3 regions of the Agromyces sp. Y575 genome follow, and region 3 is predicted to be linked to each of the others. Evidence: predicted binding sites of a transcription regulator. Region 3 holds the regulator's gene; each other region holds the start of a gene.
What was found. The regulator LexA, encoded in region 3, represses DNA repair genes until DNA is damaged. The targets are predictions, from matches to a motif close to TCGAACANNTGTTCGA.
Positions count from the first base shown of each region.

Region 1: the regulator LexA is predicted to act here: its motif matches at 4,440-4,455, upstream of AC1C2U_RS03530 (DUF6504 family protein).
Region 2: the regulator LexA is predicted to act here: its motif matches at 4,908-4,923, upstream of AC1C2U_RS13440 (intein-containing Rv2578c family radical SAM protein).

Region 1 is NZ_JCAIUI010000001.1:725,111-734,928, forward strand. It holds gene acnA (aconitate hydratase AcnA) at 1-285, opposite strand, end outside; gene AC1C2U_RS03500 (DUF3159 domain-containing protein) at 442-1,230, opposite strand; gene AC1C2U_RS03505 (DUF3710 domain-containing protein) at 1,236-1,856, opposite strand; gene dut (dUTP diphosphatase) at 1,853-2,311, opposite strand; gene AC1C2U_RS03515 (DUF3093 domain-containing protein) at 2,350-2,814, shown strand; gene AC1C2U_RS03520 (DUF4193 domain-containing protein) at 2,811-3,104, opposite strand; gene sepH (septation protein SepH) at 3,299-4,366, shown strand; gene AC1C2U_RS03530 (DUF6504 family protein) at 4,471-4,755, shown strand; gene AC1C2U_RS03535 (benzoate/H(+) symporter BenE family transporter) at 4,808-5,986, opposite strand; gene clpX (ATP-dependent Clp protease ATP-binding subunit ClpX) at 6,011-7,285, opposite strand; gene AC1C2U_RS03545 (AAA family ATPase) at 7,400-8,158, opposite strand; gene AC1C2U_RS03550 (ATP-dependent Clp protease proteolytic subunit) at 8,168-8,836, opposite strand; gene AC1C2U_RS03555 (ATP-dependent Clp protease proteolytic subunit) at 8,864-9,448, opposite strand; gene AC1C2U_RS03560 (tetratricopeptide repeat protein) at 9,522-9,818, opposite strand, start outside.
Region 2 is NZ_JCAIUI010000003.1:274,264-284,081, reverse strand. It holds gene AC1C2U_RS13455 (thymidine kinase) at 1-70, opposite strand, end outside; gene AC1C2U_RS13450 (hypothetical protein) at 123-1,262, opposite strand; gene AC1C2U_RS13445 (sensor histidine kinase) at 1,271-2,656, opposite strand; gene AC1C2U_RS13440 (intein-containing Rv2578c family radical SAM protein) at 2,749-4,899, opposite strand; gene AC1C2U_RS13435 (ATP-binding cassette domain-containing protein) at 5,139-6,929, opposite strand; gene AC1C2U_RS13430 (malate:quinone oxidoreductase) at 7,235-8,713, opposite strand; gene AC1C2U_RS13425 (VOC family protein) at 8,770-9,216, opposite strand; gene AC1C2U_RS13420 (hypothetical protein) at 9,346-9,765, opposite strand.
Region 3 is NZ_JCAIUI010000003.1:789,508-799,325, reverse strand. It holds gene AC1C2U_RS15815 (ATP-dependent helicase) at 1-644, opposite strand, end outside; gene AC1C2U_RS15810 (pyridoxal phosphate-dependent decarboxylase family protein) at 746-2,164, opposite strand; gene AC1C2U_RS15805 (SseB family protein) at 2,301-3,161, opposite strand; gene priA (bifunctional 1-(5-phosphoribosyl)-5-((5-phosphoribosylamino)methylideneamino)imidazole-4-carboxamide isomerase/phosphoribosylanthranilate isomerase PriA) at 3,145-3,891, opposite strand; gene hisH (imidazole glycerol phosphate synthase subunit HisH) at 3,991-4,629, opposite strand; gene hisB (imidazoleglycerol-phosphate dehydratase HisB) at 4,626-5,240, opposite strand; gene AC1C2U_RS15785 (histidinol-phosphate transaminase) at 5,237-6,328, opposite strand; gene AC1C2U_RS15780 (LysM peptidoglycan-binding domain-containing protein) at 6,414-6,815, opposite strand; gene lexA (transcriptional repressor LexA) at 7,085-7,762, shown strand; gene AC1C2U_RS15770 (alpha/beta fold hydrolase) at 7,810-8,589, opposite strand; gene metE (5-methyltetrahydropteroyltriglutamate--homocysteine S-methyltransferase) at 8,729-9,818, opposite strand, start outside.

The DNA of each region.
Region 1 (9,818 bases), on a different contig from region 3:
GTCGACGATGCAGGGAACACCGGTGAAGTCCTGCATGACCACACGGGCCGGCGTGAATTGGATCTCGGTGTCAGGCTCGGCCGTCGGCACCCACGACCCGAGGGCCTCGATCTGCTCCCTGGTGACGTTCTTGCCGTCTTCGGTGCGCAGCAGGTTCTCGAGCAGCACCTTGAGACTGAACGGCAGCGTCTCATGACCCGGCACGCTGTCGAGTCGGAAGATCTCGTAGGACTCATCACCGACGCGGAGCGTGTCCTTCGCCCCGAAACTGTTCACTGCAGACACGATGTCCTCTCCTTCGTGGATGCCGCCGAACATGCGGGCGACGCTCCATCTTCTCCGTCAGACATGGGGCTGTTCCAGCAAGGGTAACCTAAGCCACTCGCCCGCCGACAGGCCTCGCACGGTGTGCGGATTTATCTTGACGTCGAGATAACTCTATCACTCGGCAGAGCGAGCCGAAGACGGGTAGATCGCCCGCACGACGAGCCAGGAGAAGACCAGCACGAGCGCGTAGAGCGGCACACCCATGAGGAGGCGGGTGGCGCCGAGCGCCTCGACGTTGTCGACGAGGTAGAACGGCAACTGCACGGCCAGGCGTGCGACGAACAGCCCGATCCAGACGAGTGTGAGAACCTGCGCCGCCCGGTACTTGCGCTTGTCCTGCTTCCAGGCGACACCGTCGCCCATGAGAAACCCCACGATGAGGCCGATCGCCGGCCAACGAACGAGCAGCGACACGATCAGCGCGAGCGCGTACCCCGCATTCGTGAAGAACCCCAGCACGTAGTTGTCGCGCGCATTGCCCGACCAGAGGGCGAGCGCCGCCGAGGCGAGCACACCGATGAGCCCGGCGATCGCCTGGGTCGGCTGCCCCTTGGTGGCGAGGCGCACGATCGTGAACACCACGGCGAGGCCGACGGATGCCGCGAGCGCGGGCACGAGCGCAACCTGCGCGTCTTGCCCGGCGAAGCTCGTGAGCGCGCTGTAGACCACCAGGAACACGAGCCCGGGCAGGAGGGCCTCGAGGATGCCGCGAACGCCGCCGACCGCGGTCAGCAGGTCGCGGCCGCTCAGCTTCTCGTCACGGGCGAGCGCGCCGAGGCCGCTCTTCTCGGCGGCGGCTGCGAACTGCCTTCCGAACTCGCCGCCCTCTGCGGGCTGCCCCTCGGACGCGGCATCCGTTCGGCCGCTCTCATCGGGACGCGACGGCCCAGACGCATCCGTCATCTCGGTCACGCCGTGGGTGCGCCTGCGGAGGACGCGGGCATACGCAGCGGAATCAGGTCGCGCGGCGGCATCGGCGTGGTGCCGCGCACCACGACGATCGAACGGAAGAGGTCTTCGACCTTGGCAGCCGCAGTCGGGTCGACTGCTGCTTCGCCGGCGATCACGCCGCGCAGGAACCATCGGGGTCCGTCGACCCCGATGAAGCGCGCGAGTCGCATCTGACCCTGCTGTCCCTCGCCCGCGGCGACGGGGATCTGGGCGAGCAGTTCGGGCCCGAAGGTGCCCTCGCGCACGTTCGTCGTGCCGCCCTGGCGGGCGATCTGGTCGGCGATCTGCGCGCGGATCTCGTGCCAGAGGCCACTCGAACGCGGCGCGGCGAACGGCTGCACCTGCAGCGTCGAGTTCGCGTAGTCGAGCCCGATGGCGACGACCCGCTTGGTGCCCTCTTCGACCTCGAGGCGAAGGTGGAGCCCCTCACGCGGCAGCACCTTCACGCCGCCCAGATCGACATAGGGGCGAACCGGGTTCGCCTCGGCCTCATCGAAGGGGCCCGCGCTCGCGCGGTCTTCGGGGGCCGACTTTGGCTGGTCGGCGGATACCTCGCCGAGATTCTCGATGTCGCTCACGCGTTCACTCCTGACTTGTGCGCCCCGGTGCCTGTGGAGCCGAATCCGCCCTCGCCGCGCACGCTGCCGGGCAGTCGCTCGACCTCGACGAACCGCGCACGGAGTACGGGCATCACAACGAGCTGGGCTATACGGTCGCCGGCCTCGATCGTGTACGGCTCGGTCGCGTCGGTGTTCAGCAGGGCGACCTTGATCTCGCCGCGGTAGCCCGCATCGACGGTGCCCGGCGCATTGACGATCGTGATGCCGTGCTTGAAGGCCAGGCCCGAGCGAGGCACGACGAAGGCGACGTACCCGTCGGGCAATGCGATCGAGACGCCTGTGCCGACGGTGGCACGCTCTCCGGGATCGAGCACGACCGACTCGGCGGCATGGAGATCGGCGCCCGCGTCGCCCGGATGGGCGTATGACGGAACGTGCTCGGCCGTGATCAGCACATCGATGGAATCGGTCACTGTTCGAGGGTAGTGCAGAAGTCTGGTCGAATAGAGCCATGCCCGACTACCGCGAAAGACTCTGGCCGACGCCGTGGATCTACCTCGCCTCACTGTTCTTCATCCCCGCGAGCATCCTCGTGCTTGCGCCGGTTTCGCTGCCCGCGGGCATCGCGACCGGGATCATCCTCTACGGCGCGGTGGTCGCCTCGCTCAGCTTGACGGCGCCAGTCATCGAGGTCGCTGACGGTCGACTCAGTGCGGGTCGTGCGTCGATCCCGCTCGCCGACACCGGAACGGCGGTGGGGGCGACGGATGCCGCTGCGCGCGTCGAACGCGGAACGGGCCTCGACGCCCGCGCCTTCCTCGTGATCCGGGGCTGGGTGCAGCCGGTGGTGCGTGTTCCCGTCACCGATGCGTCCGACCCCACGCCGTACTGGCTGATCTCGACACGTCATCCGAAAGAACTGGCCGCCGCGATCAATGGATCACGACGGCCTGAGCGTTCTGAGTCGGGCGTCTAGGACGCGCACTCCAAGCAGATCGGCCCGAGCTTCGTCTCGTGGTCGATCTGTGAACGGTGCTTCACGAGGAAGCAGTTCACACAGGTGAACTCGTCAGCTTGCGGTGGAAGCACCACGACGTCGAGTTCGACGTCGGAGAGATCGGCACCAGCGAGGTCGAACCCACCGGGGTTATCGGCGTCTTCGACATCCACTACGCCCGACATCTTGTCGGGGACGCGCTCCTTGAGGGCCTCGATCGACTCAGAGTCGTCTTCGGTCTTCCTCGGTGCGTCGTAATCCGTTGCCATTCCCATCCATTTCCTCATCGCCGAAGATTCGGCGGCCATAGTCTGCATCAAATCGGTTGCGTTAGCAAACCCCTTGTGTGGGTTTTCTCAGGTGCTTCGTGCTCAACTTCCGCCGCGCCCGAGGTATTCCCACGAGCACACATCTCGACGTGGCATCCTTGGGCGGAGACGAAGGCACGGAAGGGCTTGTCGCGATGCAGGAACTCAAGGTAATCGGAGTCGAGAACGGCGCGTTGCTCGCCGCGTCCGACGATGGCGCGCGCTTCCGGATCGAGATCGACGAAGTACTGCAATCTCGCATCCGGCAGGCGCAACCCGAGCAGCACACCGGGCCCAAACCTTCGCCGCGCGAAGTGCAGTCCCACATCAGGTCGGGCATGTCGGCCGAAGAGGTCGCCCAGGTCACCGGCGCATCCCTCGACTACATCCGCCGCTTCGAAGGCCCGGTGCTCGCCGAGCGCGAACACATGGTCACCTCGGCGCTCGCGGTGCCCGTGCACGTCTCGATCGAGGTCGATCCAGCCGACGAGCCGCCGTCGTTCGGCGGAGTCATCCGCGACCGACTCGCCCAGCTCAGCGCCCATGGTGAACGCTGGGCGAGCTGGAAAGACGAAGAGCGCGGCTGGATCATCAAGCTCGAGTTCACCGCCGAGACGATCGACCACGACGCGCGCTGGAGCTTCGAACCTCGCAAGCAGTCGTTGCAGCCGCTGAACTCCGAGGCGATCACGCTCTCGCAGCAGGGTGAGATGAAGGGCGGGCTGATCCCGCGCCTGCGTGCCGTCGCTCCCGATTCCGACGAATCCCGTTTCGACAGCGGCGCCTTCACCTTCGAAGAGCCCGAGCACGGCGACTTCGACACGGCCCCTCACCTCGAGCCTCTCCCGTACTCGCGGTCGCCTCAGACGTCGAGTCCTGCGGCATCGCGCGCGGCGATCAAGCGGGCGGATGAACCGAAGCAGACGCTCGGCGAGACAGCAGACCTGCTCGAGGCGCTCCGGCGACGGCGCGGCGAGCGAGAGGCTGCCGGCAACGGGCAAGAGCAACCGCCGACTCCCACTCCGGCGGTACTTCAGGAAGCAGCGCCTGCCCCCGAGCAACCGGTCGAAGAGAAACCCGGCACGGCCGCTCGAAGCATTTGGGGAGGTAAGGCCTCCACCAGCCCGGCTGGCACGCGAGGCGTCTCCAAGAAGGGGCGTGCTTCGATGCCGAGCTGGGATGAGATCGTCTTCGGCGCGCGCACCGACGACGATCTCGCCTGACCGCCTACTGACCTGAGGAACGCCGCCGTGCAAGTGCACGGCGGCGTTTGTGCGCTCGGGCGCGGTGCTACCATCGAACATACATTCGATTCGGTGAGGTGCCCATGTCGCTCGTTCACGAGTTCGTCGAGGTATTGACGAACGACGACGGCCGCCCCGAGCGACTCGTGTGGCGCTCCCGTCGCTTCCGCGTGACCGACACGCCGACGACGCTCGTGGGCCCGTGCGACTGGTGGTCACCCGTCGCGGCACACGATGTCTCACCGGGTAGACCGCCGCTGCAGATCGCGGGCTGGCGTTTCCAGGCCAGTGCCGACGACGGCGAGACCCACGTCTTCGACGTACGCCGCCAGGAGCGCCGCTGGGAGCTCGTGCGCATCTTCGATTGAGCACCCGCTGTCACAGCCGTTTTCAGGGCGTCAGGAGTCTTCACCGCGCCGTTCAGCGCGCTTCGCTGGCCTTCGCGTTCCTGTCGCGACTGCGCGGACGCAACCAGAGCATGAGGATGCCGCCCACCACGAGCCCCCAGAACGCCGAGCCGATCCCGGCGACCGCGACTCCCGACGCGGTCACGAGGAAGGTGCCGATCGCGGTGATGCGCTGCCCCGGATCTTCGAGTGCCCCCGTGACGGAGGTGACCAGAGCGCCGAGCAGCGCGAGCCCGGCAACCGCCGTGATGATGACCGGCGGTGAGGCCTGCACCACAGCGGCAGCCAGCCCCGCCCCTGCGCCGAGCACGAGATAGACGACCCCCGAGGTGAGCGTGGCGACCCAGCGGCGCCCCGCATCGGGATTCGACTCGGGGCTCGCCATGATCGCCGCGGTGATAGCTGCGAGGTTGATGGCGTGTCCGCCGGCGAAAGCTGCAGCCACCGATGCGACGCCCGACGTCACGAGCACGGGCCGAGGCGCCAGGCGATAGCCGAACGTCGACATCACCGCGAACCCCGGCACGTTCTGGCCGGCCATCGTCACGATGAAGAGCGGCAACCCGAGACTCACGATGACGAACGGGTCGAAGACCGGTGCGACGAACTCGAGCTGCGGCCCGACGGCATCACTGCCGAGCACAGCCGGACCCGCGATCATCGCGATGCCGATCACCGCCACGAGCATCGCTGCCGGAACGGCCCAGCGAGGCGCGAGGCGGGCGAGCAGCAGCCAGACGAGCACCATCGGAATCGCGATCGCCGGCTGTTCGACGGCCGCGAAGACGGGCGCGACGCAGATCGGAAAGAGGATGCCGGCGAGCATCGCGCTCGCGATCGGCTTCGGGATGCTCGTGATCGCACGCCCGAGCGCGGGCCACAAGCCCGAGAGCACGATGAGCACACCGCAGACGATGAACGCGCCGATCGCCGCCGCGAACTGCTGGGTGGTGGCGGCCGCCGCGACGAGCAATGCCGCACCGGGTGTCGACCAGGCGAACGAGACAGGCATCCGGGTGATGATCGGTAGGAGGACGCACGTGACGCCGGTCGCGATGCACAGTGCGAACAAGCCTGAAGCCGACTGCGTCTCGCTCGCGCCGACGGCGAGGAGTCCCGCGATCACCAGGGCGAACGAGCTCGCGAACCCGGTGATGGCCGCGATGACGCCCGCGACGACGGTATGGAAGATGGCCGGTGCTCGCTCGAACGAGTTCTACGCCGACTTCTCAGCGCGACGCGGCTTGTGCTGCACGATCGTGGGGGCTGCGTTGTCGAGCACAGCGGCCTTGGTGACGACGACTCGGGCGACACCCGTCGAAGAGGGCACCTCGAACATGATCGGTCCGAGCACTTCCTCCATGATCGCGCGGAGGCCGCGCGCACCGGTCTGTCGAAGCACTGCGAGGTCGGCGATCGCCTGCAACGCCTCCTCTTCGAAGTCGAGTTCGACGCCGTCGAGCTCGAACATGCGCTGGTACTGGCGCACGAGCGCGTTCTTCGGCACGGTGAGGATCTCCATGAGCGCCTCGCTGTCGAGGGGCGTCACGGTCGCCACGACCGGCAGCCGGCCGATGAACTCTGGAATCAGGCCGAACTTGTGGAGGTCTTCGGGCAGCACCTCACTGAAGATGTCGGCTTCGTCTTCTTTGTTGTGCAGCGGGGCACCGAATCCGATGCCGCGCTTGCCTGCGCGCGAGGAGATGATGTCTTCGAGCCCGGCGAATGCGCCGGCCACGATGAAGAGCACGTTCGTCGTGTCGATCTGGATGAACTCCTGGTGCGGGTGCTTGCGCCCGCCCTGCGGCGGCACCGATGCGACGGTGCCCTCGAGGATCTTCAGGAGCGCCTGCTGCACGCCCTCACCCGAGACATCCCTCGTGATCGACGGGTTCTCGGCCTTTCGCGCGATCTTGTCGACCTCGTCGATGTAGATGATGCCGGTCTCGGCGCGCTTCACATCGAAGTCGGCGGCCTGGATCAGCTTGAGGAGGATGTTCTCGACGTCTTCACCGACATACCCCGCCTCGGTGAGGGCTGTGGCGTCGGCCACGGCGAACGGCACGTTCAGCTGCTTGGCCAAGGTCTGCGCGAGGTACGTCTTGCCGCAGCCCGTGGGGCCGATCAGCAGGATGTTGGACTTCGCGAGCTCCACATCGTCGCGCGCGTCTGCCGAAGTGAGCGTCGTGCGCGCGCGAACGCGCTTGTAGTGGTTGTAGACCGCGACGGCGAGCGCCTTCTTGGCAGCCTCTTGACCGATCACGTACTCTTCGAGGAATCCGAAGATCTCTTTCGGCTTCGGCAGCTCGAACTCGCCTGCCTCGGTCTCGCCGGCCTCGGCGAGCCGCTCCTCGATGATCTCGTTGCAGAGTTCCACGCACTCGTCGCAGATGTAGACGCCGGGTCCGGCGATGAGCTGCTGCACCTGCTTCTGGCTCTTTCCGCAGAAGGAACACTTGAGCAGGTCGGCGCTCTCTCCGATGCGTGCCATCGAAACCCTCCCTGTCAACGAGTCTGTTCCGAGCCTAGCCCGAGATCGGGCCGATCGAGGGTAGCCGGTCGGATTCGACACGCCCAGCGGTTCGCCGGTCGCGAACTGCGGCGATCAGTCGAGCAGGTGGCGCAGATACCGCTTCGGGTCATCGAGGTACAGACGCCAGTGCGAGACGAGCTCGAGTTCCTCCCAGGTGGTCTCGCGGATGCCCCACTCCCCCAGCTCGAGGATCGTGGCGCCGGGCACCGAGGCGAGGATCGGCGAATGGGTGGCGCAGATGACCTGCGTGCCGCGCGACACCATGCGGTCGAGGCCGGCGATCCAGCTGAGGATGGAGGCGAACGAGAGGGCTGCCTCTGGCTCGTCGAGGCAGACGAGGCCGGCCAGGTACTGCGAGTGGTTCAACTTGTTGTCGAGTAGGTCGTTGAACGACTCGCCGTGGCTCATCGAGTGCAGATGCTGGTCGGGGCTGCCGGGCAGCGCCTCGAGGTAGCTGTAGTAGCCGTGCATCGTCTCTGCCCGCAGGAAGAAGCCCCATCGCGGCGCCGAAGGACTGCGTTCGATTCGCAGCCAGTCGCCGAGCGGCGATTCGCTCGGTCTGGTGGATCGCCCGCCGTTGTTGCTGCCGCCCTCTGGCGGGAGCCCGTAGGCCGTCGCGATGCCCTCGAGCAGGGTCGACTTGCCGCTGCCGTTCTCGCCGACGAGGAAGGTGAGTCCTGGCGCGAACTCGATGCCGCCATCCCCGATGAGCTGGGCGACCGCGGGAATCGTCGCCGGCCAGGAACCGCGGTCGATCGCGGCATCCGAATACAGCGAAACGCGACGGATGGCGCGGCTGTCGTTCAGCCAGTCATCCGCCGCGTTCACCACGCTGCGAGGTTATCGCGTGATCGCCGGGAGGCTCTTGCGCGAAGTGAGCACCTGGTCGATGAGACCGTACTCGAGGGCTTCAGCCGCGGAGAGGATCTTGTCGCGGTCGATGTCGGTGTTGACCTGCTCCTGCGTGCGGTTCGAGTGACGCGAGAGCGTCTCTTCGAGCCATCCGCGCATGCGCAGGATCTCGGCCGCCTGGATCTCGATGTCGGATGCCTGGCCGTGCCCGGCCTCCCCCATCGCCGGCTGGTGGATCAGGATGCGCGCATTCGGCAGTGCCAGGCGCTTGCCGGGCGTGCCTGCAGCGGCGATGACCGCCGCCGCCGACGCAGCCTGGCCGAGTACGACCGTCTGGATGTGCGGACGGATGTACTGCATCGTGTCGTAGATCGCCGTCATCGCGGTGAAGGAGCCACCGGGCGAGTTGATGTAGAGGATGATGTCGCGGTCGGGATCCATCGACTCGAGCACGAGGAGCTGCGCCATGATGTCGTCGGCGGATGCGTCGTCGACCTGCACGCCGAGGAAGATGATGCGGTCCTCGAAGAGCTTGGCGTAGGGGTCTTGGCGCTTGTAGCCGTAGGCAGTGCGCTCCTCGAAGGTCGGCAGGATGTAGCGCGAGCCCGGCGCCTGGACGCCGTTGAAGGCGGTGCCACCGAAAGCAGGGATGTTCATTCGCTCGTTCTCTCTTCTCTCGAGTGCCTACGCCTGGGTTCCGCCGCCGCCGGCGACGTCGAGTGCCGACTCGCGGATGTGGTCGACGAAGCCGTACTCGAGTGCCTGCTGTGCGCTGAACCAACGGTCGCGGTCACCGTCGGCGTTGATCTGCTCGACGGTCTTGCCGGTCTGCGCTGCGGTGATCTCGGCGAGTCGCTTCTTCATGTCGAGGATGAGCTGCGCTTGCGTCTGGATGTCGCTCGAGGTGCCGCCGAAGCCGCCGTGCGGCTGGTGCAGGAGCACGCGCGCGTTGGGAGTGATGTACCGCTTGCCCTTGGTGCCGGCGGTGAGGAGCAGCTGCCCCATCGAGGCGGCCATGCCGATGCCGACCGTGACGATGTCGTTCGGCACGAATTGCATCGTGTCGTAGATCGCCATGCCGGCCGTGATCGACCCGCCCGGTGAATTGACGTAGAGGAAGATGTCTTTCTTGGCATCTTCGGCGGCGAGCAGCAGCAGCTTCGCCGCTATCTCGTTGGCGTTGTCGTCGCGCACCTCGGAGCCAAGCCAGATGATGCGGTCCTTCAGCAGTCGATCGAAAACACCGGTGCCTGGTGTCGGTTCGGCCATGTGTCGCTCCGTTTCCGTTGTCGCGTTCACTCGAATCTATCCGGTGCAACGCACGCGAACAGGGCTGTTCGCCCTAGGCGGATGCCGCGAGCTCCGCGGCGTACGCAGCGACCGAGACGCGGTAGCGCCGCAGGTGCGGCGCGAGGGCCGAGAGAGCGTCGGATGCCGCACGACGAGCGTCGCCCGCATCGACGAGGGCGAGAGCCCTGAACGCGACGACGGCATCGTGCAGTTCCGCTGCGTCGGGCTCGATCGCATCGAGGAGGGCGATCGCCTCGAGCGGCCGCCCGAGGTTGCGGATCGTGGAGGCGAGCTGGACGTGGGCCTGCACGCGTTCAGAACCGGCGAGGCCGTTCGCGAGGGCATCACG
Region 2 (9,818 bases), 520 kb from region 3:
ACGCGGCCTGGAGCAGCGCCGTCGACTTGCCGGAGTTCATCGCGCCGTAGCGGAAGTACAGTTTCGCCATCTACTCGAACGACCTGTCTGCCGCCGCGCAGCGGATCGGCATCAGTCGCGGCTCACTCGATGTCATAGCTCAACTCCACCGTCACATTCTCTCGCGTCAGGCTCGATTCCGCTCGCAATGCGACGGCACGTGCCACCGCGACGAACCGGTCGAGCTCGCGCCGTGTCGGCGGCGACGTCCCGACCTCGGTGACGAGGCGGATGCGTCCGCGCTCACCATGCTCGCCGTCATTCGAGAACGAGGCCCTGATGTGCCGGGAGCGACCCGCGTCGCCGATCCACGAGATGAGGGCCGTGAGCGCCGAACGCTGGTCGGCCCGGAGGTCGCCGGCGACACCGGTGGGGTCGTCGATGATCGTGTCGACCCCGCGGTTCAACCGCACATCGGCGGCGAGATCGTCGAGCCAGGTCGACTCGATGCCTGCTCGGAGCGCCCGGCGCAGTGCCTCCGCGAGCTCGCGCGCCCGGTCGGCATCGGCCACCGAGATGCGTTCGGCCGTCATGACCCCGGCGAGGAAGGGCAGCACTTCTCGGCCCAGCACCGAGACGGGGCTCTGCCGCACCGACCTGGCGATGCCCGCGCGCAACTCCGCATCGCGTTGCAGCGCCGCCCGGTTCGCCTCGCGCTGCCAGGCCAGGGTCTCCGCGATGATGCCGTAGGAGTACCCGGCAGCCGCGGCCGACATCGCCAGCACCGGGGCCGAGCTCACCGCGATGAGCGCCGCCAACGGGGCATCCGATGCCGTGTACGCCGACGCGCCCACGACGAGGATCGAGAGCACGACCGCTGACAGCACCCCGGCGAGCGCCGATGACACCCATGTGCAGAACGGGGCGAGCGCGAGGATCAGCATGCCGATCACCGCCGGCCCGAAGTCGTCGTAGAGATACCGGTTGTTGCCGATGGTGCTCACATATTCGGCGATTGCCGCGCCGACCGACAGGGTCACGACGAGCCACAGCCGCTCGGCGGTGAACGGCGCTCGTGCCGGTGATGCGGAAACTGCAGCCGCCGTGCCGGCGCCGGCCACGAGCACGAGCGCGACGATCGCGGCGACCGGCGAACCGACCTCGTCCCAGTGCCACCACGTCAACGAGCCCGCCAGTGCGAACGCGAGCAGCGCACCGATCGTCACGATCGGTGACGCGGCGATCGCCCCGATCGGATCGGCCTCTTGTTGCGTGAGTCGCATGCGCCCGCTCATTCGCCGCCCTCGGGCACGGTCAACACGATGGTCGTGCCGATGCCTTTCGTCGACCACAGGCGCACCGTGCCATGCTCCTGCTCGATTCGAGCGCGAATCGAGGTGCGCAATCCGATGCGGTCGGGTGGCACCTCGGCCTCGTCGAAGCCGACGCCGCTGTCCATCACCGCGACCGTCACCTCGCCACCGCCGAGGCCCAGGGCGAGCTCGGCCTGCGAGACGCCGGCGTGGCGGGCGACGTTGATGAGGCATTGCGCCACCGCTGCGTCGAGGGCCGCCACGCGCCGCGGTCCGAGGGTGCCGAGCACCGCGAAGTCACCGGTGACCCGCACCTCGAGGCCTGCGTTCGCGGCGGAAGAGAATGCGTGGCCGAGCGAAGGTGCGGTCTCTTCGGTCGGCGCGCGGGGGTCGATGGATGCCGCGTTGCGGCCGCTGCGCTGTCTCGAACGCCGTGCGCTGGGCCGTCCGCCTGCTTCCGGACTGCCGCCGCTCCAACCTTGCGCGCCGCCGGCCCCGGCCGCGCCGACCGCTGCGGCCGGCGAGTCGTCCGAGGGCTGCTGACGACCGAGCCCGACCCCCGCGAGCTCTGCCGGCGCGGTACCGGCAAGGGCCATCGCATGGTCGATCGCCCAATCACGGCCGACGATGAGACCGAGGTCTTGACGGATGCCCACGCGCAGGCGTTCGTCGACCGGGCCCGATCCGTCCGCCGCAATCGCCACGAGATGGCTGAGCGCGGTGTCATGCAGACGGGCGGTGGCACGGAGCTCGTAGTCGTGCCGGATCGAGAGCTCCCGAGTCTGCTGACTCGCCCGGTGCAGCCCGGTCTCCCGACGCATGTCGAGCCGGCGGGTGACACCGTCGAACACTCGCACGACGACGACCAAGCCGAACGCGAGCCCGGCCGAGGCACTCGGAGCGTACGTGCCGCCGATGAGAGCGACCCCGAGGAACGCGGCCGCCTCACCGAGTCCGTAGCCGAGGGTCGCCCACGTGAGCGCGATCACCGAGCCGCTGCCCGCGCCGCCGACGAGGAGCAGCGCGACCCGGGGCAGGGCGAGCACCGCGTTGTTCGTCGTCGTGAATTCACCACCCGGCTCCATGACGATCACGGTCAGCGCGAAGACGACACCGGTACCGATGACGAGATAGATGACGGTGAAGATGACCGTGGGATACCGCACGACGAGGGCGAGCAGCACGATCATGACGAACACGAGCGCAGCGGCCGTCCATCCCTCGGATTCACGGCCGATGGTCGCCATGACGACGCCGAGGATCGTGGCGATGCCGAGGCACGTGAATGCGGCGCAATGACCGGCATTCGCGAGCGCCCGACTCAGCGAATCTCGCGCAAGGTGTCCTGGCAACCCCAGGGTCATCCTGATCCTCCGCTCTACCCGCCCGGCGAACAGCGATGTTCGGGCTTCTGCGGATTATCCCAGTTTCGAGGCCATCCGCGCGGACGACGCGATCAGAACAATGCCGATGGATCGGGCGGCGACCCGAGCATGTCGGGCAGTTCACCCCGCGAGATGGCTCCGCGACGCACATCACCGGCCCGTTGAACGCCGCCCACGACACGCCCGAGCGCCGACGACCGCACGCCCCCGGTCACGGGGTCTTCACGCCCGTGCTCGAGCCCATGCGCCCTGATCAGCGGTCGAATGCGCTCGCCGAGCCACTGCCGATACGCCTTCGGCGCGTAGGCGTTGTTGCCGTAGTACATCGAGCGGTACTTCGGCACGAGTTCGGGGTGGGCTCGCTCAAGCCACTGCATGAACCAGGGCTTGACCGTGCCGCGAAGATGCAACGCCGTGTAGAGCACACTCGTGCCCCCCGCAGCCTTCACCTGGCGTAGTGCCTCGTCGAGGTGGGTCTTGGTGTCGGTGAGGTACGGCAGGATCGGCATGAGGAAGACGGAACAGTCGAGACCTGCCTCGCGCACGGCGGTGACCGTCGCAAGTCTCGCCTTCGCGCTCGGCGTACCCGGCTCCACCGATTGCTGCAACTCGTGATCGTAGATCGCGATCGACATCGCGAGATCGACGGGCACGTGCTCGGCCGCTTCGACGAGGAGCGGCAGATCGCGGCGTAGCAGCGTGCCTTTCGTGAGGATGCTGAAGGGCGTGCCGCTCGAGGCGAGCGCGTCGATGATGCCGGGCATGAGCGAGTAGCGCCCTTCGGCCCGCTGGTAGGGGTCGGTGTTGGTGCCGAGTGCCACGGGCTCGTGCCGCCACGACGGCTTCGCGAGGTCGGCGCGAAGCACCTCGTCGACGTTGACCTTCACGATGATCTGCCGGTCGAAGTCGTCGCCCGCATCGAGGTCGAGGTACTCGTGCGTCGGCCGAGCGAAACAGTTGTGACTGACAACTCCGTTCGCGACGAAGTCGCCGGTCGACGTCGTGATGTCGAGCATGTCGATGATCTCGCCGAGCGGCTCGATTGACACCACGCGGAGGTCGGCGATCGTTTTCACCGTCGCCCCAGTGAGCGCGAGCTTACGGGTAATGGCCGGCTGTGAGACCGCGAAGAACGCGTTTCGTGCTGAGAGTCCTCCGCGAACGCGGATGTTCGCGCCGCCGTTCGATCTCGCCGACTCGCGGACGAACGGAATCTCGAACACCGACAGGGCTCGTTCGATGGCCACGAGGATCGAATCATCCGAGTTGCTGATACGCAGGATGCCCCGCGCGCACGAGCCCTCGGCATCGAAGATGCCCCCGAGGAATCCCGCCGACCATTCGAGATCGGGTTCAGTCGGCCAGTCGACCAGCGACGAGATCGCATCGAAGTCCGCCGCCCGGCTGGTGCGGATGGCTGCTATCGCACGTCTCGTCGCGGTCGCCGGAGCGAACGCGAACGTCGAGGTCACCACGCCCATTCTGCTCAGGTACTCACGCGATCGGTCGAGCGCTTCAGTATCGGCGAGCGCCAGACGGAAGCGACTCGCGAGATAGGTTCCGCCCTTGGCTCTCGGGTAGCGCCGGCGAAGCATCATCGCATCACCCCGCACCATTCCGGTCAGGTATCCCCGCATGTATTCCAGGGAGGAGACCGATGAGGAACTGCGCAAGCCCCGGTCGCCGAACCCGATGAGCGAATTCGATGTCGTGAGATACGGACGCTGCCCCGGCCCTGACATCGCTCCGGTGACGTGCTTCCACCCACGATCAGTCAGGAACCGGTGATCTCCGCTCGCGACGAGGGTCGTGCCGTCGGCAAGGCGCACACGGTAGGCGAGCTTGCGCGTCGACCACTTCGCCAACACCTTCGACGGTGCATACCTTCGGTACGCGCCGACGATCTTCGTACCCATCACCTCATCACCGATCTCGACCGTCGAAAGCGACTTCTGGCGACCATCGGCGAGCGTGATCACCGTGTCGGGGTGCAGGCAATAGGCGCATGCATGTGTGCAGCCCCGATAGGGGTTGATGGTCCAGCCGAACGGCATCGACGATTGGCCGGGCACGCGATTGAGGGCCGACTTCGCGAGTATCTCGTGAAAGGTGACCCCGGCGAAGTCGGGGGTCTGCACCGAGCGCACGAGATTGTTGAGCTTGGCGAGGCCCGGCAACGCGCCGACCTGCTCGACGCCCAATTCCTGTCCACTCCACCGCATACGGACATTCGAACACATGTTCGAATGAGAAGCAAGCGGATGCCTCGGCGCGGCGTGCACACCGCGGCATCCGCTCGCACCGCGGCATCCGCTCGCTCTGCGGCATCCGCTCCCCCAGCGCGAGCAGTTTGTAGGACGATGGCGCCTTTGTAGGTCATTCACGAACCGACCTGTCCTACATTGCGACGTTCGTCCTACGAACAGTGCGACGTTCGCGGCGCGACCCTGCGGCGTTCGTCCTACGAACTCGCGAGGGCTGGGGCGATGAGCTCGGCCGCGCGGCCCGCGGCGAGCTGCAGCGTCTCTCCAGACCAACGGCGTCGCAGCCACCGATCGTGGCTCGCGATGACGACCGCACCGGGGTAGGCGCCGAGCGCCTCCTCGAGATCGGTGGCCAGAGCGAGCGAGAGGTGGTTCGTCGGCTCGTCGAGCAGGAACACGTGCGGCGGCCGGGCGATCACGAGCGCGAGCGCGAGCCGGCGCTGCTGCCCCACCGAGAGCGACCCGATCGGGCGCGACTCGTCTCGCGGCGCGATGAGGCCGAGCCCTCCGAGCGGCACCTGCTCGGCGCGGCGCTCGCCGAGCACGCGTTCGTAGAGACCACGGGGCGAGGCCTCCGGGTCGGCGAATCGCACATCCTGTTCGAGCAACTGCACGCGAAGCCCTTTGCGCCGGTGCACGACGCCCCGGTCGACACGCTGGGTACCCGCGAGCACGTTCAGGAGCGTCGACTTGCCCGCGCCGTTCGCACCGGTCACGAGCAGCCTCGTGAGCGGCGCCACCTGCAGCGCGTCGAGCGCGAGCCGGCCGTCGACGGCGACATCCGTGACCTGCACCAGCAGGCCGGCCGCCGCTTCGAGTGCGTGCGAACCCGACGGGATGCCGGCGAACGCGAGCGGCGCCGGCGGCTTCCGCACCTGCTCACGCTCGAGCGTTGCGAGCCGGAGCTCGGTATTGCGCACCCTGCGAGACACGGCCTGATCGACGTTCTCGCCCTTGAAATGGCGGATGAACTTGTCGTTGTCGGTCGCCGCTCGACCATGGGCGACGCGACGCGATGCGCCCGCGACGTCGCCGCGGAGCCGCCGCAGCTCCGCCTGCTCGTCGTCGTACTGACGCAGCCAGCGCACCCGCTCCTCCCCCTTGACGGTGAGGAACTCCGAGAAGCTCCCGCCGAAGACCGTGCCGCCAGATGCCGCGAGCGACTCCTCGCGCGAGGCGCCCGCAGCCGTGCCGCCTCGACTCGCGTCGGCACCCGAGCCGGCGAGCGCGAGCGCCCCTGCCCGCCCAGGGTCGAGGTCGAGCAGGCCGGTGGCCGCACGATCAAGGAACTCCCGATCGTGACTGGCGAACACGACCGGCCCGCGCCAGGCGCGCAGCCGATCCTCGAGGAACGTCGCGGCGTCGTCGTCGAGGTGGTTCGTCGGCTCATCGAGCAGCAGTGCGTCGGGCGCGCTGAGGAGCAGCGCGGCGAGCGCGAAGCGCGACCGCTGACCGCCCGAGAGCTCGTCGATGCGACGGTCGAGACCGAGCGTGCCGACGCCGAGCCCGTCGAGGAGTTCGTCGCGGCGAGCGTCAGCACTCCAGACGTCGGCGCGTTCGGCCGCGTCGAGCGCCGCCGAGTACCGCGCCGAGGCGCCGGAGCCATCGACGGCGAGCGCCGCCGCTGCGTCGTCGAGCTCGCGCTCGATGGCACGCACCTCGGCGAGGGCCGCTTCGAGCACCCCGCCGACGCGATCCTGCGGGTCGAACGCCAGCTCCTGCGAGAGCAGACCGGTGCGGTGCGGACGCGTGATGCGACCCGAGGTCGCGACGTTCGATGAAGCGGATGCCGCGGCATCCGCTCGCTCGAAATCGCCGGCCAGCAGCCGGAGCAGCGTGGACTTGCCGGCGCCGTTCTCGCCGATCAGGCCGAGTCGTTGAGCCGGCGCGACGGCGAAGCCGAGGTCGGTGAACACACGTCGATCGGGGTACGAGACCGAGAGCCCGTCGACGCGGAGATAGTGGGAATGGGTGACGAATACAGCCATGGGTACGCCCTTTGCGGGAATGCCCCCGAGCGGTCGACGGATGCCGCGGCGCACGTCCGTTCGAACGATGCACCGAACTGGCGGAGCGCGCGCGCGGCGCCGACGACCGCCCGGGAGCGGAGAGAAGCCCCGCCGGGCATTGCCGTCGATGGGTGCTCGCAGATGCTGTCGCGATCAGCACGGTGTGATCAGAACCGTGGGCACACCCATGTCAACGGCGCCTCAGGCGCGGGACGATGGTGTGTACTCACTTCATAGCGGATATGACGGTACCAGACGTCACCGCAAAAGCAAAGGGGACAGTCTCAGGCCGCGAGGCCCAGCACCTTCGCGGTCTCTGCGAGCGTGGCCGACGCGACCGCCGGATCGGTCGAGAGCTTGGTGCCGTAGCTCGGGATCATCTCTCGCAGCTTCGGCTCCCATGCCGCCATGCGGTCGGGGAAGCAGCGAGCGAGCACGTCGAGCATGATCGGAGCCGCAGTCGACGCACCCGGAGAGGCACCGAGCAGACCGGCGATCGTGCCATCTGCGCCCGTGATGATCTCGGTGCCGAACTGCAGGATGCCGCCCTTCTCAGGGTCTTTCTTCATGACCTGCACGCGTTGGCCGGCGGTGATGAGCTCCCAGTCCTCGCTCTTGGCCGTCGGCATGAACTCCCGCAGCGCTGCGAGCTTCTTGTCGCGCGAGGCGAGCAGCTCGGAGACGAGGTACGTCACGAGGTCGAAGTTCTTGAACGCCACTTGGAGCATCGGGCCGATGTTGTGCAGACGGATCGAGAACGGCAGGTCGAACCAGGTCGAGGTCTTCAGGAACTTCGGCGTGAACCCGGCGTAGGGCCCGAAGAGCAGTGCGGTCTCGCCGTCGACGACGCGGGTGTCGAGGTGCGGCACCGACATCGGCGGCGCACCCTTCGCGGCCTTGCCGTAGACCTTCGCCTGATGCTGTGCGACGAGCTTGGGGTTCGTCGTGCGGAAGAACTGGCCCGAGATCGGGAACCCGCCGAAACCCTTGATCTCAGGGATGCCCGAGTGCTGCAGCAGTGCGAGCGCACCTCCGCCGGCACCGACGAAGACGAACCGCGCGTTCACCGTCTTCGGCGTGTTGCCGACGAGGTGGCGCAGCCGGATCTTCCACGTGCCGTCGCTCTTGCGCTTGAGCGAGGTGACCTGGTGGTTCGTCGCCACCTCTGCACCGCGCTGCTCGATGTCTCGCAGCAGCGACGTCGTGAGTGCGCCGAAGTCGACGTCGGTGCCCGCCACGATGCGAGTCGCTGCGACGCGGGCCTTGGGGTTGCGCTTCTTGGCGAGGAGCGGGGTCCACTCGGCGATGCGCTCGAGGTCTTCGGTGTACTCGACGTCGGGGAAGAGCGGCTGGTCTTGCAGGGCGGCGACGCGCTTCTTGAGGTACTCGATGTTGGCTTTGCCCTTGACGAACGTCATGTGCGGCGCCGAGTTGATGAAATTGTGCGGCTCGGGCAGCGCGCCGTGCTGCACGAGGTACGACCAGTACTGGCGGCTCACCTGGAACTGCTCGTTGATCGAGACGGCCTTGTCGGCACTGACCGTGCCGTCGGGGTTCTCGGGCATGTAGTTGAGCTCGCAGAGGGCCGCGTGGCCGGTACCCGCGTTGTTCCACGCGTTCGACGACTCCTGCGCGACCTCGCCGAGGCGCTCGTACACGCGGATCGACCAGTCGGGTTGGAGTTGCGAGAGCAGGGAGCCGAGCGTGGCGCTCATGATGCCGCCACCGATCAGCACGACATCGACGGTTTCCTCTGAATTCACGGATTCCAGTCTAGTTGGCGCCCGAGGTGCCCCCGACCGGCCGTCGGCTGCTCGCCCTACGCCCGGTCCAGCACCGGGAGACCGCGCTCGTCGAGCGGCCAGGACGGGTTGTGCGCGAGCTCCCAGAGATTGCCGTCGGGGTCGGCGACGTATCCGCTGTAGCCACCCCACTCGGTCACGACCGGCGCTTTCGCGATCGATCCGCCCGCCAGCACCCAGTCGCCGAGCGCGTCGTCGACCTCTTCGCGGGAGGCGAGGTTGATGGCGAGCGCTACCGCGCGGAACCCGGGTGCGTGCGCGTGCATCGTCGGCAGCGCGGCATCCTTCGCGAGCTCGACGGTCTCCCAGAGCGCGAGCACTCCGCCCGGCGTCGCGAAGAACGCGACCTCGCCGGCGACCGATGACGGGGCTTCGCGCCAGCCGATCCTCTGGTAGAACGCCGCGGCGGTCTCGACGTCGGCGACGCCAAGCGTGACGAGGGAGAAGCGCTGCGGAATGGCCATGCACCGACGCTACGCCTGTCGCGCCGAACCCGCATCGTGCGCGCGAGCGGATGCCGCGGCGCAACGCCTGCAGCGACATCCGCTCGCCGAGTCGCCCGACTTTGTACAGAGTTGGGCAACTCGAAAGGTTCAGAGTGCAGCGATGCCACCGGCGATCAGGCCGATGCCCGCGGTGATCAGCGCCGCGGTGAGCGAGAGGACGCCGATCCAGAGCAGGACGATGAGTCGGTTCGGCTTCTCGGGGTCGCGGCCGAGCACCGAGAGGAAGAACCCGGCCGGCATGAGGATCGCGGCGACCGGCACGCCGACGCGGGCGAGCCACATCCAGAAGCCGTCGAGCGCGGCGTACGAGATGACCGCGAGGATCGCGACCGAGAGCACGAGCAGCACGGCCGCGTGCGCATGGCCGGCCCGGAAGAAGCTCAGCTGCAGTCGATTGGCGGGCACGTTTCCGCGCAGCACTTTGGTGAGGAAGTAGCCGCCGCTCTCGACGGTGACGAGGGCGAGCAGGAGAATGCCGATGAGGATGAGGTTGTCTGCGGACGGCATGGCCGGTCCTTCCTTCGGGGTTGGTTCATGATTGGATAGTTGTACTCGCCAAT
Region 3 (9,818 bases):
AGGAACCGGGCGACCTCTTCGTGCGGACGCACCGTCGCCGACAGCCCGATGCGTTGCACCGGCTGCGCCGTGAGCTCGTCGAGCCGTTCGAGCGAGAGCGCGAGATGCGAGCCGCGCTTGGTGCCTGCGAGCGCGTGGATCTCGTCGACGATGACCGTCTGCACACCGCGGAGCGTCCCGCGTGCAGCCGAAGTGAGCATGAGGAAGAGCGACTCGGGGGTCGTGATGAGTATCTCGGGCGGATGCGCGACGAGCGAGCGTCGCTCGGCCTGTGGCGTGTCACCCGAGCGAACCCCGACCGACACCTCGGGCACCTCGAGACCATGGGCGGCAGCCGTACGTGCAATGCCCACGAGCGGTGCCCGCAGGTTGCGTTCGACGTCGACGCCGAGGGCCTTCAGCGGCGAGAGGTAGATGACCCGGGTGCCCGTGGTGCTCGCGTCGGCCCCCTCGTGGTGGAGTCGGTCGATCGCCCAGAGGAACGCGGCGAGCGTCTTACCTGAACCGGTCGGTGCGACGACCAGCGAGTGGTCGCCACGGGAGATCGACTTCCAGGCGCCGCGCTGTACCGCGGTGGGCGCGCTGAAGGACTCGGTGAACCACGCCCGCGTCGCAGGCGAGAACGCTTCGAGCGCCTCCGTCATGACTCCATTCAAGCGGATGCCACCGACTGCGAGCTGAGCGTTGTGGGGGTCTCGATACGCGTCCTCCTTCGTCGGGCGCTACTCGACCAGCGGGGAGGGCACTACTCGACCGACGGAGTCTCCGCGCGGATCGCGGCGAGGGCACGGGAGACGGCTTCGACCGTGCGCGCGACCTGCGCGGCATCCGTGCGCCAATTGCTCACCGAGAACCGCACGACCGTGCGACCCCGCCAGCGCGAGGTCATCGCGAGCACCTCGCCGTCGTTCCACAGCCGCTCGCTGAGCGCGGCTGTGGCCGTGTCCTCATCGAGCGCGATGCACACCTGTGTGAACACGACGTCGTTCAGCACCTCGACGCCCTGAAGTCGGACGAGGCCGTCGGCGATGGCACGGGCCGATTCGGCCAGACCCTCGACGAGGCCCGCGACCCCCGTGCGGCCGAGGGAGCGCAGCACCGCCCACGTCGGCACCCCGCGTGCGCGGCGCGACAGCTCGGGCACCTTCTCATGCGGGTCCGCGCCGACGTCCGTCGCCTGCAGGTAACTCGCGTGCATGCCGAGCGCGCGGCGCATCGCCGCAGGATCGCGCACGATGGCGATGCCGCAGTCATAGGGCACATTGAGGGTCTTGTGGGCATCGGTCGACCAGGAGTCCGCCCCTTCGAATCCCGCCACGAGGTGACGGAGCGCCGGGGACGCCGCCGCCCACAGCCCGAATGCGCCGTCGACGTGCACCCATGCGCCAGCGGCATGGGCGATCTCGATCGCGGCGGCGAAGTCGTCGAACGCCCCCGAGTGGATGTTGCCGGCCTGGAGGGCGACGATCGCCGGGCCCGTGCCCGTTGCGAGCGCCGCACTCAGCTCGTCGACGCGGATGCGGCCCTGCCCGTCGGCCGGTACCGTCGTCGGCGCCCCGAGGCCGAGATAACGCGCCGCCAGGTCGACCGTGCCGTGCCGCTCTTCGCCGGCGATGTAGCGCACGGCGGGTGCACCGGCGAGCCCATGTGCCTCGACATCCCAGCCGATGCGGTGCAGCACCTCGTTCCGCGCAGCAGCCATGCACGAGAACTGCGCCATCGTCGCCCCGGTCGTGAATCCGACGTCACTGCCCTCCGGCAGTCCGAGGATCTCGAGGAGCCATTGCGCCGCGAGTTCCTCGACGGCGACCGCACCCGGAGTGATCGCTCGCAGTCCCGTGTTCTGATCCCACGCCGAGACGAGCCAGTCTGCAGCGAGCGCGACCGGCTGCGTGCCGCCGATCACCCAACCGTAGAAGCGCGGCGACCCGATCGCGATGAGTCCCGGCTCGGCTCCCTCTGCGAGCCGCACGAGAACCTCGAGGTCGGGCTCACCGATCACGGGCAGCTCGCGCCCCAGTCGGTCCTTGATCTCATCGAGGGTCGCGCGCGGCGGAATCCGGCGCTCGCCGACCTCCGACAGCCACTCCCGTGCGTGACGACCGGCCGCCTCGAGCACTTCGTCGTACGCGGTGTCGCCACCGGGCGGTGTCGATCCATCCATGGTCACCCCGGATTCCGTGCGCCGCACGCACAACCCGATTGTGCGCCGCCATGGTGGAAACGGTCAACGGCCCAATTCAGGCGACAGACGCGCTCCCCCGCGCGATGCCAGCGCTCACGCGATCGGCCGGCGGCGATCAGGCGAGCAGCGTGCCACCCACGAGCCTGACCGTGAGCGAGTCAACGGACGTCGCAATGACGTCGTCGGCCGCCCACCGACGTGCAAGACGCGCCGTCGTCGCGTCGAGCTCCTCCCGGCTGAGCCCACCGATGAGCTCCAGGCGCACCACGAGCTCGGGACCGGCGAGTCGCGCGTCGGGGTCGCCGGCGAGGAGGGTCACACCGAGCACCGCGAGCTCCCGGTCGATCGAACGACGGAATGCGGCCTCGACCTCTCGGGAATCGAACGGCGGATGCCAGTCCTGGGACTGCGCGACCGCCCAGAGCGCCGGCCTCCGCAGCACGAACTCGGTCGCGGAGCCCGGGTCGAGCACGACGAGATCGGTGCCGTCGTCAGCGGCGGCGAGGGCGACCCGCACTCCGTCGGCCGGCACCGGCCGCGCCATGGGGTTCCATCGCGACATCGCCTGCACCGAGGCGAACACCGGCAGCACCTTGCGCCCGTCAGGTCCCTCGACGGTGACGATCGAGAGCTCTTGGCTCTTGTCGACAGCGAGGCCGTGAGCCCCCGTCTCCGCACCGCCGGTTCCGAGTTCGGCGAGGAGCGGGATCAGGAGACGCGATCGGCCGAACTCCGCCACAACGGCGGCCTGGCCGATCGTGCCCGCGCGGAAACCGTCCAGCGCGGCGCCGAGGGCCTCCGGTGCCCGGCCGTCGTCGGCGGCATGCGCGTTCGACTGGAACGCCCGCCCCGCCCACGGCACTCCGGCGGAGTCGGTACCAGCACCGGCACCGGCAGCGGACTGCGAGTCGACGGATGCCGCGGCATCCGTCTCACCGCGACCCGGCTCGGCGCCGGGGTCACTGCGAAGCGACATCCAGCGCCTCGGCCAACGTGAAGGCACCGGCGTAGAGCGCCTTGCCCACGATCGCCCCCTCGAGGCCGAGCGGAACGAGCTCACGGAGCGCCATGATGTCGTCGAGGCTCGAGATGCCCCCCGACGCGACGACCGGGCGCGACGTACGGTCGAGAACCTGGCGCAGCAGCTCGAGGTTGGGGCCCTGCAGCGTGCCGTCTTTCGTGACATCGGTGACGACGTAGCGCGCGGCACCGGCTTCTTCGAGTCGGTCCAGGACCTGCCAGAGGTTGCCGCCGTCCTGCGTCCAACCGCGCGCGGCGAGCGTCGTGCCGCGCACGTCGAGCCCGACAGCGATCGCCTCGCCGTACTGGGCGATCACGGACGCCGCCCACTCGGGGTTCTCGAGCGCTGCCGTACCGAGATTGATGCGCTTGGCGCCGATCGCGAGGGCATGCTCGAGCGACTCGTCATCGCGGATGCCGCCGGAGAGTTCGACGTTCACGCCGCGCACCTGGCGGATGGCCTTCTTCAGCACGCCCGCGTTCGAGCCGCGACCGAAGGCCGCATCGAGGTCGACGAGGTGGATCCACTCCGCTCCCTGGTCGGCCCAATCGACCGCCGCGTCGACGGGGTCGCCGTAGCTGGTCTCGGTGCCGGCCTCACCCTGAGTCAGGCGTACTGCCTTGCCGCCGGCCACATCGACGGCCGGAAGCAATACGAGGCGGAGGGTCTTGTTGAATTCACTCATTCACTGTCCTAGAGATCGCGGTCGCGCCTGCGAATCGGCACAGTCACAGCATCCTAGTCCGACCAAGTCGAAGCGATGTGCACGTGACGGCCGAGCGGCTCAGGCGAGCGTGCCGAGCCAATTGGCGAGCAAGCGGATGCCGGCATCCGACGACTTCTCAGGATGGAATTGCGTCGCCGACAACGGGCCGTTCTCGACGGCTGCGAGGAAGCGACCTCCGTGCTCGGCCCACGTGAGCGCCGGCCGGGGAAACGGTGGCTGCACGTCGAGCAGCCACTCCTGCGCCGCGAAGGAGTGAACGAAGTAGAAGCGCTCGTCCTCGATTCCGGCGAACAGGGCTGAGCCCTCGCCGGGTTCGACCGTGTTCCAGCCCATGTGCGGCAGCACCGGGGCTGGCAGTTCGGTGACGCTGCCCGGCCACTCGCCGAGCCCCTCGGAGTCGACTCCGCGTTCGACGCCCCGCTCGAACATCACCTGCATGCCGACGCAGATGCCCAGCACCGGGCGACCGCCCGCGAGACGGCGATCGATGATCTCTTCACCCCGAACGGCGTGAAGTTGGTCGACCACGGCTTTGAACGCCCCGACGCCCGGCACCACGAGTCCGTCGGCTTCGAGCGCCGCGGCGCGGTCGGCGGTGACGGTCACCTCTGCACCGGCGCGCTCGAGCGCCTTCGCAGCGGAGTGCACGTTGCCCGAGCCGTAGTCGAGCAGGACGACGCGCCGAGTGCGGCTCACAGAGCGCCTTTCGTCGACGGAACCCCCGACACGAGCGGGTCGAACGCCTTCGCTTGACGGAATGCACGCGCGAACGCCTTGAACTCGGCCTCGGCGATGTGATGCGGGTCGCGGCCGCCGAGCACGTTGACGTGCACGGTCAGGCCCGCGTTGAACGCGATGGCCTCGAAGACGTGCCGCACCATCGACCCGGTGAAGTGCCCGCCGATGAGGTGGTACTCGAACCCGGTCGGCTCTCCGGTGTGCACGAGGAACGGGCGCCCCGAGATGTCGACGACGGCCTGTGCGAGCGCCTCATCGAGCGGCACGAGGGCGTCGCCGTACCGCGAGATGCCGCGCTTGTCGCCGAGCGCCTGCTTGATCGCCTGCCCGAGCACGATGCCGACGTCTTCGACCGTGTGGTGCACGTCGATCTCGATATCGCCGCGTGCCCGCACGGTGAGGTCTGTGAGCGAGTGCTTCGCGAACGCCGTGAGCAGGTGGTCGTAGAACGGCACGCTCGTCTCGATATCGCTCGTGCCGGTGCCGTCGAGATCGATCGAGAGGTCAATGCTCGATTCACTCGTCTCGCGCTGGACCCGGGCGGTGCGCGGCGATCTCGTTGCGGTCATGAGTCGATCCTATTCGGGGCCGAAACGGCGATCGCCTCGAGGAAGGCGGTGGTCTCGGCCTCAGTGCCGGCCGTGACGCGCAGGTGACCGGGGATACCGATCTCGCGGATCAGGATGCCGCGCGCGAGCAGTTGTTCGAAGACCGCGTGCGGGTCTTCGACCCCGCCGAAGAGCACGAAGTTCGAGCCGCTGCGATACGGGTGGAATCCGAGTCGAAGGAGCTCGATCGAGATGCGCTCGCGCTGGCTGCGAATCTCTTCGACCATCGCGAGCATCTCGGCCGCGTGCGCCAGGGCGCCGAGGGCGGCCGCCTGGGTGAGCGCGGAGAGGTGGTACGGCAGTCGCACGAGCCGGAGGGCGTCGATGGCGGCCGGATCACCGGCGAGGTAGCCGACGCGGGCACCGGCGAATGCGAACGCCTTGCTCATCGTGCGCGACACGAGCAGCCGGGACCGCCCCGGCAGGAGCGTGAGCGCACTCGGAGTTCCGGGGTCGGCGAACTCGAAGTAGGCCTCATCGACGACCACGATGCCGCGCGCCGCGTCGACGACCGCCTCGATCGTCTCGAGTGAGAGCGGCGTACCCGTCGGGTTGTTCGGCGCGCAGAGCAGCACGATGTCGGGATCGTGCTCTCGCAGCGCCGCTACGGCCGTTTCGGGGCTGAGTTCGAACTCGTCATCGCGACCGGCGGTGACCCACTCGGTGCCGGTGCCGGAGGCCAGCAGGCCGTACATCGAATAGGTCGGGGCGAAGCCCAGCACGGTGCGGCCCGGCCCGCCGTATGCCTGAAGAATGTGCTGGAGCACTTCGTTCGAACCGTTCGCGGCCCAGATCTGCGCCGGCTCGAGGCCGTGGCCCAGATAGCCGGCGAGTGCATGGCGCAACTCGGTGAACTCTCGATCGGGATAGCGATTGAGGGTGAGAATAGCGGCGGCGACGCGAGCGACCACATCGTGTGCGACGTCTTCGGGAATCGGATGCGTGTTCTCGTTGACGTTCAGCGCGACCGGAACGGACTGCTGCGGAGCCCCGTACGGGGTGCGACCACGAAGGTCATCGCGGATGGGGAGGTCTTCAAGACTCGTCACCCTTCAATGCTAACGATGCGCACCGAGGCCATTCGGCCAAGCCGTCATCGACCGACGGAAGCCCGAGGCTTCGCCTATTCGCGTGTCACGGGGCGGCGGGAAGTGCGAGGCGCTGACCGGGTTCGACCACCGCGTCATCGAGCCCGTTGAGTCGCATGATCTCAGCGATGATCTCTCGCACATCGGCCCCGGGGTCGATCGACTCGGCGATCTCCCAGAGCGAATCGCCTTGCCCGACCGTCGTGTACTCGAACGACGCAGCCTGGAACGAGACGCCCCTGGATTCGACGTCGGCCGCGGCGCCGCCCGCGCCGATCACCGCCACGAATGCCCACACCACGAGCGGAAGTGCGGCGAGCGACGTGAACACGATGCGACCCCGTCGCGTCAGCCGGAGCCTCGTGCGCGCGGAAGCCACCGACGCCGCCTCCTCTCGCGGAAGGGCCTTCGGGGGCTGGAAGCCGGTCGTAGCGATCGCTGCACTCATGTCACACCTCCTGTAGGAGTCGCATCCGACCCTCGGCCGGGAGGGCCGGATGCGAAACTCTGTTCCGAACATACATTCGAATGACGAACAACGCAAGGGCGGACGCGGGGAATTCCGACGGACGGATTCCGCGACACACTCGAACAAATGTTTGCCGCGCGCGCGTGAGGCGGATACAGTTTCGAATGTCTGGAAGGGAGTCGACCGGACATCACCGACATCCGGTCGCGAAGCGGCCGCTACGAGGGGCGAAGACGTTGAGCACCGACATCGACGACGTGCAGGCGGCCGGCAGGCCACGCCGCCGAAAGAGCTTGAGCGCCAAGCAGATCTCGATCCTCGAGATGATCCAGCGCTCGGTCTCCAGTCGCGGCTACCCGCCGAGCATGCGCGAGATCGGTGACGCCGTCGGCCTCTCCTCGCTCTCGAGCGTCACGCACCAGTTGAACCAGCTCGAGCTCGCCGGGTACCTTCGGCGCGACCCCAACCGCCCTCGTGCGCTCGAAGTGCTCATTCAATTGCCCGGTGTCACCGAGCGCGCTGTGACCTCCTCCGACCCGACCCCGGTCGGTGACGCGGCCATGGTGCCGCTGGTCGGCCGTATCGCCGCGGGCGTGCCGATCACGGCTGAACAGCAGATCGACGAGGTGTTCCCCCTCCCCCGCCAACTGGTCGGCAAAGGCGAGCTGTTCATGCTGAAGGTCGTGGGCGACTCCATGATCGACGCCGCGATCTGCGACGGCGACTGGGTCGTGGTGCGATCGCAGCGCACAGCAGAGAATGGTGAGATCGTCGCGGCGATGCTCGACGGCGAGGCGACCGTGAAGGTGTTCCGCCAGCGCGACGGTCACACCTGGCTGCTGCCGCGGAACAGCGCGTTCGAGCCCATCGTCGGCGACCATGCCGAAGTGCTCGGCAAGATCGTCGCGGTGCTCCGAGCAGTCTGACTGGGCAACCCCGCCAGTCCGTTCCGGAGCGGCGGGGAGGCACGGCTCTATGCTGCAGTCTGAACCGCGGGTCGAGCCGCGGCGAGAGCGCTCCCGACCGCGGCAGGCGTCAACGCGTTGAACCAGTCGAACACTGCATCCATGAACCCCGCGTGATCGTCACGGAACACCGTGTGGCCCGTGCCGCTCAGGGTCGCGACGGTCATGCCCTGTCCGCGCAGCTGCCGGGCGATCTTCGCCGTGATCAGCAGGCTCTTCTCCGCCAGGAGCACCAGAGTGGGGGCGACGAGGCGCACGGGCGGCACCAGCGGTCGCGTATCGGTGAAACCGAGGATGGTGCGCTTGTCCCAGTCTCGAAGCGTCGCGAGCTCGATCTCGACGTCGACCGCACTCCACTTCGGATTCATGCGCACCAGGGCCGACCGGCGCGGCCTCGGTGCTATCGCGAAGAATGCCTTGAACGCCCACCCCTTCACGCCCTTCGGGAAGGAGAAGGCCGGGTCGATGTAGATCGCCGCGCGAGGCGCGAGCCGATCGGCGACCAGGCTCGCCACCAGTCCGCCGAGCGAGTGACCCATGACGAGATCGGGCGGGCCGTCGAGCATCGGCGTGAGCGTCTCGACGACGTCGCTCGCCCACGCGGCGGGCGAGTAGTGCACAGCGCGCGGGCTGCGTCCATGACCCGTCAGGTCGACCGCGAGCACCCGGAACCCCTGCGCCTCGAGTTCGGCAGTCACTCGGTGCCACGCACGGGAATCGGACATGATGCCGTGGATGAGGACCGCGGTTCGCGAACCCCCGCCGGATTCGTGGACCGCGAGTTGCATGAGACCAAGCTACGCGCTGCGGCTGTGCGTCGCCTCGGCACCAGCCGAGCGTCGGCCGTACGCCGGCCGGGCCCCATCCGCACGCTGACCGAACGGATGCCGAACGGATGCCGCGAGCCGCGGCATCCGCTCGCCCGTGCTACCCGGTGGGTATCGAGGCGGCGCGACCGGCCCGCACCGCACGGGTCGCCTCGACGATGTGCCGCAGCGATGCGACGGTCTCGTCGTAGCCGCGCGTCTTCAGGCCGCAGTCGGGGTTGACCCAGAGCCGGGTCGCGGGGATCGCGGCGGCTGCGCGCTCGAGGAGCGCCTGCACCTCGTCGACGCTCGGCACGCGCGGCGAGTGGATGTCGTAGACGCCCGGGCCGATGCCGTGATCGAATCCGCTCGTCTCGATGTCGTCGACGACCTCCATGCGGCTGCGGGCCGCTTCGATCGAGGTGACGTCGGCGTCGAGGTTCTTGATCGCATCGATCACGACGCCGAATTCCGAATAGCAGAGGTGCGTGTGCACTTGCGTCGCGGAGTCCGCACCGCCGGTCGCGAGGCGGAAGGCACCGACCGACCAGTCGAGGTAGGCGGGCTGGTCGGCACGCTTCAGCGGCAGCAGCTCTCGGAGTGCGGGTTCGTCGACCTGAATGACCCGGATGCCGGCCGCTTCGAGATCGGAGATCTCGTCGCGCAGGGCGAGTGCAACCTGTCGCGCCGTGGCGCCGAGCGGCTGGTCATCACGCACGAACGACCAGGCGAGGATCGTGACAGGGCCGGTCAACATGCCCTTCATGGGCTGCTCGGTCAGCGACTGGGCGAACGCGGACCAATCGACCGTCATCGGCGCTGGCCGCGAGACGTCGCCCCAGAGGATCGAAGGACGCGTGCAGCGCGAGCCGTACGACTGCACCCAGCCGTGCTTGGTGACCGCGAACCCGTCGAGGAGTTCGGCGAAGTACTGCACCATGTCGTTGCGCTCGGGTTCGCCGTGCACGAGTACGTCGAGTCCGAGGTCTTCCTGCAACCGCACGACGCGTTCGATCTCCTCGCGCATGAGCGAGGTGTACTCCTCGCCCGTGAGCGTGCCGCCCACGAAGCGAGCGCGGGCACGACGGATCTCGCCGGTCTGCGGGAACGACCCGATCGTCGTCGTCGGCAACTCGGGCAAGCCGAGCGACGCCTGCGCCGCAACACGCTCGTCGTAGCTCGCGCGGGCGAAGTCGCCCTTCGTGAGCGAG